4 regions of the Rhizobium sp. MHM7A genome follow, and region 2 is predicted to be linked to each of the others. Evidence: riboswitches for the same ligand, from Rfam matches in the RefSeq annotation. Region 2 holds a riboswitch; each other region holds the start of a gene.

Evidence for each region. A riboswitch is a leader RNA that binds a small molecule or an ion and turns the genes downstream of it on or off. The one in region 2 is predicted to bind cobalamin.
Region 1: linked by a shared signal. The riboswitch ahead of FFR93_RS22170 (CbtB-domain containing protein) and the one ahead of nrdH (glutaredoxin-like protein NrdH) in region 2 are both predicted to bind cobalamin.
Region 3: linked by a shared signal. The riboswitch ahead of cobU (bifunctional adenosylcobinamide kinase/adenosylcobinamide-phosphate guanylyltransferase) and the one ahead of nrdH (glutaredoxin-like protein NrdH) in region 2 are both predicted to bind cobalamin.
Region 4: linked by a shared signal. The riboswitch ahead of bluB (5,6-dimethylbenzimidazole synthase) and the one ahead of nrdH (glutaredoxin-like protein NrdH) in region 2 are both predicted to bind cobalamin.

What each region holds. Positions count from the first base shown of each region.
Region 1 is NZ_VCHT01000007.1:42,023-44,216, forward strand. It holds gene FFR93_RS22160 (hypothetical protein) at 1-18, opposite strand, end outside; gene FFR93_RS22165 (CbtA family protein) at 72-806, opposite strand; gene FFR93_RS22170 (CbtB-domain containing protein) at 819-1,028, opposite strand; cobalamin riboswitch at 1,054-1,204, opposite strand; gene FFR93_RS22175 (histidine phosphatase family protein) at 1,260-1,814, shown strand; gene FFR93_RS40980 (hypothetical protein) at 2,051-2,194, shown strand, end outside.
Region 2 is NZ_VCHT01000034.1:10,930-13,123, forward strand. It holds gene FFR93_RS39445 (heavy metal translocating P-type ATPase) at 1-172, shown strand, start outside; cobalamin riboswitch at 565-790, shown strand; gene nrdH (glutaredoxin-like protein NrdH) at 1,051-1,272, shown strand; gene nrdI (class Ib ribonucleoside-diphosphate reductase assembly flavoprotein NrdI) at 1,286-1,687, shown strand; gene nrdE (class 1b ribonucleoside-diphosphate reductase subunit alpha) at 1,666-2,194, shown strand, end outside.
Region 3 is NZ_VCHT01000002.1:857,797-859,990, forward strand. It holds partial or broken gene FFR93_RS12500 (chloride channel protein) at 1-301, opposite strand, end outside; cobalamin riboswitch at 528-920, shown strand; gene cobU (bifunctional adenosylcobinamide kinase/adenosylcobinamide-phosphate guanylyltransferase) at 1,218-1,727, shown strand; gene cobW (cobalamin biosynthesis protein CobW) at 1,732-2,194, shown strand, end outside.
Region 4 is NZ_VCHT01000009.1:229,792-231,985, reverse strand. It holds gene FFR93_RS26380 (HAMP domain-containing methyl-accepting chemotaxis protein) at 1-754, opposite strand, end outside; cobalamin riboswitch at 1,060-1,247, shown strand; gene bluB (5,6-dimethylbenzimidazole synthase) at 1,289-1,978, shown strand; gene FFR93_RS26370 (DUF2865 domain-containing protein) at 1,982-2,194, opposite strand, start outside.

The DNA of each region.
Region 1 (2,194 bases), on a different contig from region 2:
AGCACTTCCGATAAACATTGGCAACAGGCTTGCGATGAGACTGAGAAAAGCAAACCTGCCGATACGCCGCATCACCGGAGCGCCGGCCGCAGTCCGCTCTTGGCGACAAGATGCCGTTCTGCCAGCACTCCGAAAACAAGGCCGAGCGCTGCCCAAAGGATCGCGTGCATGCCAAGCGTGGTCGCGCGGAACCGCCAGAGCACCGTGGCCGAGAAATTCTCCGGCACCTCGTTGATCGGCGGCAGCAGATAGAGAACCGCGCCGATGAAGACGAGATAGGCGATGCCGGCGATGATCGCGCCGTTCCAGAGACCGAAGCGCTCGCCAAGGCGTCGCGACAGCGCGATCGCCGCAATCAGCGAGGCGAGCGAAACGACGATCATCAGGAAGAACAGTTCGGTCCTGACACCGATCGTATCGGAACTGCCGACCGCCGGCGGGTTGGCCGGATACTTGATGCCGGGAACCAGAACGACCGCCACGAAGGCGGCAAGGGCGATGACGGCCGAGGTGCCGCGGGGCGAAAGCCTGCCGAAGCGGCCGTGCACGAAAGCGAAGGTGAGCGAGAAAAGCCCGCCGACGGCGATGCAGTAGGCCATGACGCCTGTGAAAAGGCCGAGACCGGCCTGCGTGGCACGGCTGACGATTTCAGGCTCGGCAGCTTCGCCCGCCGCCTGAGCGTTAGCCTCCTCGAAGGCGATCGCCGCATCGACCAGCGGCTCGCCGACGGTATGGGCGAAGACAAAAACGAGGATACCAGCAATCAGGCCCGCGAGCATGCCGCGAAGCAGAAGGTTTCCAACCATGTCAGTATTCCCTTAGTGGCAGGGAAAGCCGAGGAGATGGCGGGCATCATGCACGAATTCGTGCACATACATGCCGTTGAACAGCGCCATCGCGCCTTCCTCGGTGCCGACGAAATAAAGAACGATCAGCATCAGCAGACCGCCGAAAATCCCCCAGGGAAGGATATCGCCGGCGGGGATCGGAGTCGGCGCAGCGACGGGCGCGAAAGTGGTGTCAGACATGTATTCCTCCGGAATGACGCGTTCAGTCGAAAGAGTGTTGTGCGGCAGGGTCTGACTTCCAGCGCGATGAGCTTTCGACACGCTGGTCACAGTGGCGCGACCGCGCCGGATTTCCACCGGCTTCCAAACCCGCAACAGCACGTTTATATCTGCACGCCGAAGAAACTGTCAACGAAACTTCACGAAGCGGCAAAGGCCGTCCCCATTCCATCCTCGGAGATCAGAACAACCGTGAATACGCGCCTCACCTGGATCTGCCACGGCGCGACGGCGGCGAACCGCAAGGCCCGGTTTCCGCTCGACGAACCGTTGGAAGAAAAGGCAGTGGAAGAAGCAGCCAGGGTCGCTGCGCTCCCTCACGCGGATCGTATTGTCACCAGCCCCGCCTTGCGCGCCCGCCAGACGGCCGACGCGCTCCTTCTCGAAGGGCGGATAGACCCATCGCTCCGCGACTGCGATCACGGTCGTTGGGCTGGCAGGTCGATCCAGGCGATCGAGTCGGAAGAGCCGGAAAACCTCATGGCCTGGATGACCGAGCCGGAGGCGGCCCCTCATGGCGGCGAGAGCCTTCTTGACCTGCGGAAGCGCGTCGCTGGCTGGATGGAGGCGCAGTCCGAGCAGGGCGGTCACGTCATCGCTGTCAGCCATGCGGCCGTCATCCGGGCGGCCGTCGCGCATGTGCTTCAGGCGCCGCCCTCCTCCTTCTGGCTGACCGACGTCGAACCACTCGCCATCCTTCGCATGACAAGCAATGGAAGCCGCTGGTGTTTGCGCTTCCAGCATTAGAGATTCCTTATTTTCTCCAGCCTTGCACAAGCAAATCGCGTCATCCCTGTTGAACCCGGTTTTGCGGGGACTACTTCCTTGTCCCAAGGAGATGGAAGAATGGCATATGATTGGAGTGGAGAGCGTACGCGGCGCCTGCGGTTGATGCGCGTCGCCACGTTCACGCTTCTGGCCGGTCTCATCCTCAGCGTTCCGCTGTTGATCGTCACCGCCTGAAGCACGAGAAAAGGCGAGCGATGCGTCAGCACGCTCGCCTTCGTTCTTCTGGGCATCTTTTCGGCCTGAACCTGCAGCAAGATTTTTCTCCTGAACGGGACCGGCGAAACAGCGTCGGTGCCGATCCTGGCTGCATTGCAACGCTGCCGACGGCCAACCTCAAA
Region 2 (2,194 bases):
GACGATGCGCAATATCCTGCAGAATATCACCATCGCGCTCGGCCTGAAGGCAGTCTTCCTGGTGACGACGATCATAGGAATCACCGGGCTCTGGCCGGCGATCCTCGCCGATACCGGCGCCACCGTGCTGGTGACGATTAACGCGCTCAGGCTGCTTCGCGTAAAGATGTGAAGACCGTGGATTCGGGCCTGACCGAGAATCGAAATCGCGGAGCCGGTCGTCGGTAGGGCCGGCTCTCAGTTTGCTGACAAGGTCTCCTTTGTCATGCTCGGCCTTGTGCCGAGCATCTGACCACTGCAATTTACCGGCAGAAAAACCTTTATGTTTAGACACTTAATTGATCGGGGCAGATCCTCGGCACAAGGCCGAGGATCACGTCGCGGGTGTTGCAATGGTTTGTTAGCGGCCTCAGACTCGGTCGCAGACCGGTTCTATCAGAGCCTTCTCCACAGCGTCTTTTCCTTGAGCTTTCGTTAGCCATGTTTATCACAGGAACGCAGTGATTTCAAACATGCCGTAACGCAATGCCCCAACCATCTGTTGACGCGATTTTGGATTCGCGTACTATATCTAGTGTTCAAGGTTCCTTCGATTCGTGAGGATCGGGGCTAAGACGGGAATACGGTGCGTCTCGCCATGAGGACGGGACAAGGCCGGAGCTGCCCCCGCAACTGTAAGCGGCGAGCAACTGTCCGATTTCAGGTCACTGAGGCATGATGCCTTGGGAAGGCTGGGGCAGGGTGCTTCGACCCGCAAGTCAGGAGACCTGCCTTGAACGAAACGTCCACGGGCGGGGTGTCCGGAAGGTCGCGTGCTTGACGGCGGAACATCCGCGCCTGTTACGCTACTCCGAACGTCCGCATCAGCACTTCGGGGTTTGAAGTCATGTCGAGAACATCAAGGCAGCCGCCCGCGCGTATCCTGCGAAGGATGCTATCAGGCGTCTGAAGCGCCAAGTTTGTCAGATCATTATCGAGCGTTACCCGGACGCCGCACGGCGCCCGATCCCACACCCGCGTCCTGACTTCATTGACATTACGAGGAACATGATGAGCATTACCGTTTACAGCAAGCCGGCTTGCGTCCAATGCACCGCCACCTACCGCGCCCTCGACCGTCTGGGCGTGGATTATGAGATCGTCGATATTTCCGAGGATGCCGAAGCGCTCGATCGTGTGCGCGGCATGGGCTACATGCAGGTTCCGGTCGTGGTTGCCGGCAGCCAGCATTGGGCGGGGTTCCGCCCGGATATGATCAGCGCGCTCTCCTGAGCTGAGAAAAACGATGGGGCTGATCGTTTATTATTCCAGCCGATCTGGGAACACCCATCGTTTCGTCGAGAAATTGGGGCTGCGCGCGGCGCGCATTCCCGTCGGCGCTCAACACATCCACATTCGCGAGCCTTATGTGCTGATTTTGCCCACCTATTGCGGGGATGGCGGTAGAGGGGCCGTGCCCAAGGAGGTGATCCGCTTCCTCAACGACGCGGAAAACCGCTCCAACATCCGCGGCGTGATTGCTGCGGGCAACAGCAATTTCGGCGAGACCTACGGGCTCGCCGGCGACGTCATCTCGAAGAAGTGCCAGGTGCCGTACCTCTACCGGTTCGAGCTCCTGGGAACAGCCGAGGATGTCGCCAATGTCAAAGACGGGATGGGACGATTTTGGACACGGGAACAAATCTGACGCGGGATGCGGGCGCAAAACCGCTGAAGGCGGCCGAAACGCTCGACTATCATGCACTGAACGCGATGCTGAACCTCTATGACGATGAGGGAATGATCCAGCTCGACAAGGACCGCATGGCGGCCAAGCAGTACTTTCTGCAGCATGTGAACCAGAACACGGTGTTCTTCCATAACCTCAGGGAGAAGCTCGATTACCTCGTGACCGAGGGTTATTACGAGCAGGAGGTGCTCGACCAGTATTCCTTCGATTTCGTGCGCGACCTGTTCGATCAGGCCTATGCCAGGAAATTCCGCTTCCCCACCTTCCTCGGTGCTTTCAAATATTACACCAGCTACACGCTGAAGACCTTCGATGGAAAGCGCTATCTTGAGCGCTATGAGGACCGCATCTGCATGGTGGCGCTGACCCTGGCGCGAGGCGACGAGGCTCTTGCCCGCGACATGGTCGACGAGATCATTTCCGGGCGCTTCCAGCCGGCAACGCCCACCTTTCTCAATGCCGGCA
Region 3 (2,194 bases), on a different contig from region 2:
CAGTACAAAGAGCAAGAGGCCGAGCAAGAGGCCGCCTATCACAGGAGCTGTGAGCAGCAGCAGCTTGTCGTCGATCAGCGAGGAGCTCAGCCTCTCATCGTCCGATATGCCCGAAGATCAGCTGGTGCAGCTCGTTGGAAACCAGGCTCATCCCTGTGACGGCAAGCCCAGAGGCGATGCCGACGACAGCGCCCGCCAGCGACAGGCCGACATCGCTGCGGCGGGTCAGCGCGCGCAGCCGCCCGGGGTCGAAGAAAACACGCAGCGCCCGCAGGCGGCGCCGATCCAATTTCATAAGCATGGCCAGACAACTAGGCGGGAGAGACCCGGTCAAGGGCGACAACGCAGTCCGCTTGCGATGGAATTGCGGCGAAAAGCCGGCGGGCCGATCAAATATTCACGACGTAAGTCTCTGATTAAAGACGACATTTTCGGTAAAGTCAGTCGCATTGGCTTTGGACATTCACGTGATTCAGCCCCGGGGTGGCGGCGAAGGTCGGTTGACTTCATCTCCCGGCTTGCCTAACCATCCTGACATAACGGATGGTTCCGGATCCGCGTTACGCTTTCCGGATGAAAAGGGAATGTGACGGGGCGGACCCAAACCGGGCGCCTTCATCACAGCCGACCCCGCGACTGTAGAGCGGTCAGGGTCTTCCATCCGGCATCGAGACTTTCCGTTGGCAGCCTGCAAGGGTGGGGGCGGGCGGAACGGACGAGATGCCGGAAAAGCCACTGGATATGCATGGTGATCAACCGGGGTCGGACGCCTCTATATCTACGAATCGTCCACCTTTTCATCGATGCAGCCGGGAAGGCGAGGCAGATCCGCCGGTACAATCAGGGGCGACCGGAAACGGTCGTCCCGATCGTGCCGATACCCGCGAGCCAGGAGACCTGCCATCGGTGCCGGGCATAATGCCCAATTTGGGCGCATTGCTCGCTGCCAGCACGGAGGTTGTTTTGGCTGAACGATCGAATTCGGCGCTGCCTTCGGCGGCGCGTACGGGTTTCCCCTTCTCCCCAGTGGGGAGAAGGTGGCCCGACGGGTCGGATGAGGGGGCCACGCAGCACCTCCGTCCTTTTGCTCTTCGCTTGCGCTCGGCGCATTCACGGCTTCGCCGCTCACCCCCTCAACCGCCTGCCGACACCTTCTCCCCGCTGGGGAGAAGAGGGATGTGGAGCCGCCCCACCTTCTCTCGCAGGAGCGTCCGAGCATGACCGCCACCCTCATCCTCGGCGGCGCCCGCTCCGGCAAATCCCGATTTGCCGAAAATCTCGTCATTTCCACCGGCCTCGAGCGCCATTATATCGCGACCGGCCGTGCCTGGGACGACGAGATGCAGGCGCGTATCGACCAGCATAAGGACGATCGCGGCCCCTCTTGGATCACGCATGAGGAGCCGCTGGCGCTTGCCGAGCGACTTGCGGCTATCGATGGCGAGGGTAGGGCGATCCTGGTCGATTGCCTGACGCTCTGGCTTACCAATCTGATGATGGACGGGCGTGATATTGCGGTTCAGGCTGCTGCGCTTGCCGCCTGGTTGCCGCAGGCGAAGGCGCAGCTCGTTATCGTTTCCAATGAAGTCGGCCTCGGCATCGTGCCCGAGAATCGCATGGCGCGGGATTTTCGCGACCATGCCGGCCGGCTGCACCAAATGATCGCGGCGAAGGCCGTCGAAGTTTATTTCATCGCGGCTGGTCTGCCGCTGAAAATGAAGGGTTAAGTGTATGAACCAGCAGAAAATCCCCGCAACCGTCATCACCGGCTTCCTCGGCGCCGGCAAGACGACGATGATCCGCAACCTGCTCACCAATGCCGGCGGCAAAAAGATTGCGCTCATCATCAACGAGTTCGGCGATCTCGGCGTTGATGGGGAGGTGCTGAAGGGCTGCGGCGCAGAGAATTGCACCGAGGACGACATTATCGAACTCACCAATGGCTGTATCTGCTGCACCGTCGCCGACGATTTCATTCCGACTATGACGAAGCTCCTGGAACGCGAACAGAGGCCCGACCATATCGTCATCGAAACCTCCGGCCTCGCCCTGCCGCAGCCGCTGGTCGCCGCTTTCAACTGGCCCGATATCCGTACGCAAGTGACCGTCGACGGCGTCATCACCGTTGTCGACAGCGCGGCCGTTGCCGCCGGTCGTTTCGCCGACGATCACGATGCGGTCGAGGCGGCGCGCA
Region 4 (2,194 bases), on a different contig from region 2:
CGACCTTTGCGATCGCCTCGTGACGGAAGACTTCCAGCGCACGCGCGAGAAAGCCGATTTCGTCGCCATTTTCCCTGTAGGCGACGGGGGAGGCGAGGTCGCCATTCTGCAACGCGCCAATTCGTTTGCTGAGGATCCTGAGGGGCCGGCCCACCAGGCTGCGCATTGCGAGAAGGAGAGCGATGACTGCGAAGGCAGTGATGACGGATTGGGTGAGCAGCGAAACGAGAACCTTCTGGCGGACTTCGGAAGCTATCTTTTCGACAGACCAGTTCGTAACGACGTAGCCGGTTGTCTTGCCAGACTTGTCCAGCGGCAGCGGCGCAATAATCGTGACCAGACCGGCGGACATTCCGTTGTCATCGACTGTCGTTTTGTCAGGTTTGGCGCTGAGGCGCGTCGCCAGGTCGGCCGGCGTCGGCAAACCGGAAATGCCGTCGCGCGTCCAGGTGTCGACGGCAGCAGGCTCCGCGTTGAATGCGGCAAATTGAACGAGATCGAGCGAGGGGTCGTCACGGTACAGCGAATAGGCTTCGCGAACGGCGTTCGCCTTGCCCCATTTCACGCCGCCGGCGGCCAGAGAGGCAAACTGTTCCGCATCCTTGGACCAGTTCGCCTTGGCGCTATCGATCAGCGCCCGGGTTTCATACATCCACGTATAGGTGGCGAAAGCGGAAATGCAGCATACATTGACGGCGACGATGATCACAGCCAGCTTGGCTGTCAGGGGCATGGTTTTCAAGAATTGGAACATCCGCGGAGCCTGGAATTGCGGCTCGGTCGACCATCTTTGCGACCGGCATATCTGCACGGCATCGACGCTGACGGTCACATCACGAGCGCTCATGCCCATGTCTGATTTGCGACCCAAAACGCGCAAAGGCAGTGTGGATTTGATGTATGAAGAAATCATAAAGTAGAGGAGGATGGGTAGGCACACAGAGGCTGTTCCTCCCGCAACCAAAAGATCGCCGATGCGGAGCTGTCTGCCCCTGATCAGCCGTCTGCGGTCGTGGTTCAGGGTCAGTCTGCCCGCACTTGCCGCCGCGCCGGTTTCCTGAAATAGATGCGCCGTCAGGTGCTCGCCCTTTGGGCGGGAGAATCGGGAATCCGGTGCAATGCCGGAACGTGCCCAACGCTGTAAGGCCGACGTCTGCCGCTTCATCGTGCCACTGGCTTTTGCCGGGAAGGCTGCGGCAGATGGATGAAGCCAAGTCAGAAGACCGGCCTGGCGAGATAGACCCAACCCGCGCGGACGGCGGGCGGTTGCGTTGTTGGGGATATGACGATGCGACCCTTTGATGTGGATGCCCTTTCGGCGGCATCCGGTTTTTCGCCGGCCGAGCGCGAGGCGGTGTATCACGCGATCATGACGCGACGTGACGTGCGCAGCCAGTTCCTGCCCGATCCCTTGCCCGACGACCTCGTGGCGCGGCTTCTGACAGCCGCGCATCATGCACCTTCGGTCGGCTTCATGCAGCCATGGAATTTCATTCTGGTCAAAAGTGCAGCCGTCCGCTCGCGCGTGCGCGACGCCTTTGCTGTGGCCAACGATGAGGCAGCGTCGATGTTTGAAGGTGAGCGGCGGCAGGCCTATCGATCCCTCAAGCTCGAAGGCATCGTGGAGGCGCCGCTCGGTATATGCGTGACCTGCGACCCCACTCGCGGCGGCGGCGTGGTGCTGGGACGGACGCACAATCGGCGGATGGATTCCTATTCGACCGTTTGCGCCATTCAGAATCTCTGGCTTGCCGCCCGCGCCGAGGGGGTCGGCATCGGCTGGGTCAGCATCTTCCGTGAAGGTGACCTGAAAACCATTCTCGGCATCCCCGAGCATATCGAAGTGGTCGCCTGGCTCTGCGCCGGCTTTGTCGACCGGCTATATGAGGAACCGGAACTCTCGATCAAAGGCTGGCGGCAGCGGCTGCCGCTCGAGGAACTGGTTTTCCACGACGGATGGGGACGCAACGACCCCTAGCAGTTACTGCTGTTGCGGTTGTGGGCCCGGCGTTGCCGGATTGGCAAGATCGATCGAGCCCTGGTCGCCTGCAAGGAATTGCGGGCCGACCTGACGGATCTTGTTCCGCGTGGGGTCGTAGGGACGCTCGGGAACGGATGGTTGCTGCGGGGCCGCTGCTGCTGCAGTGTCCTTCGCCGGGGGGGTGGTGCGGATCGTTGTGATCGAACCCTGCTG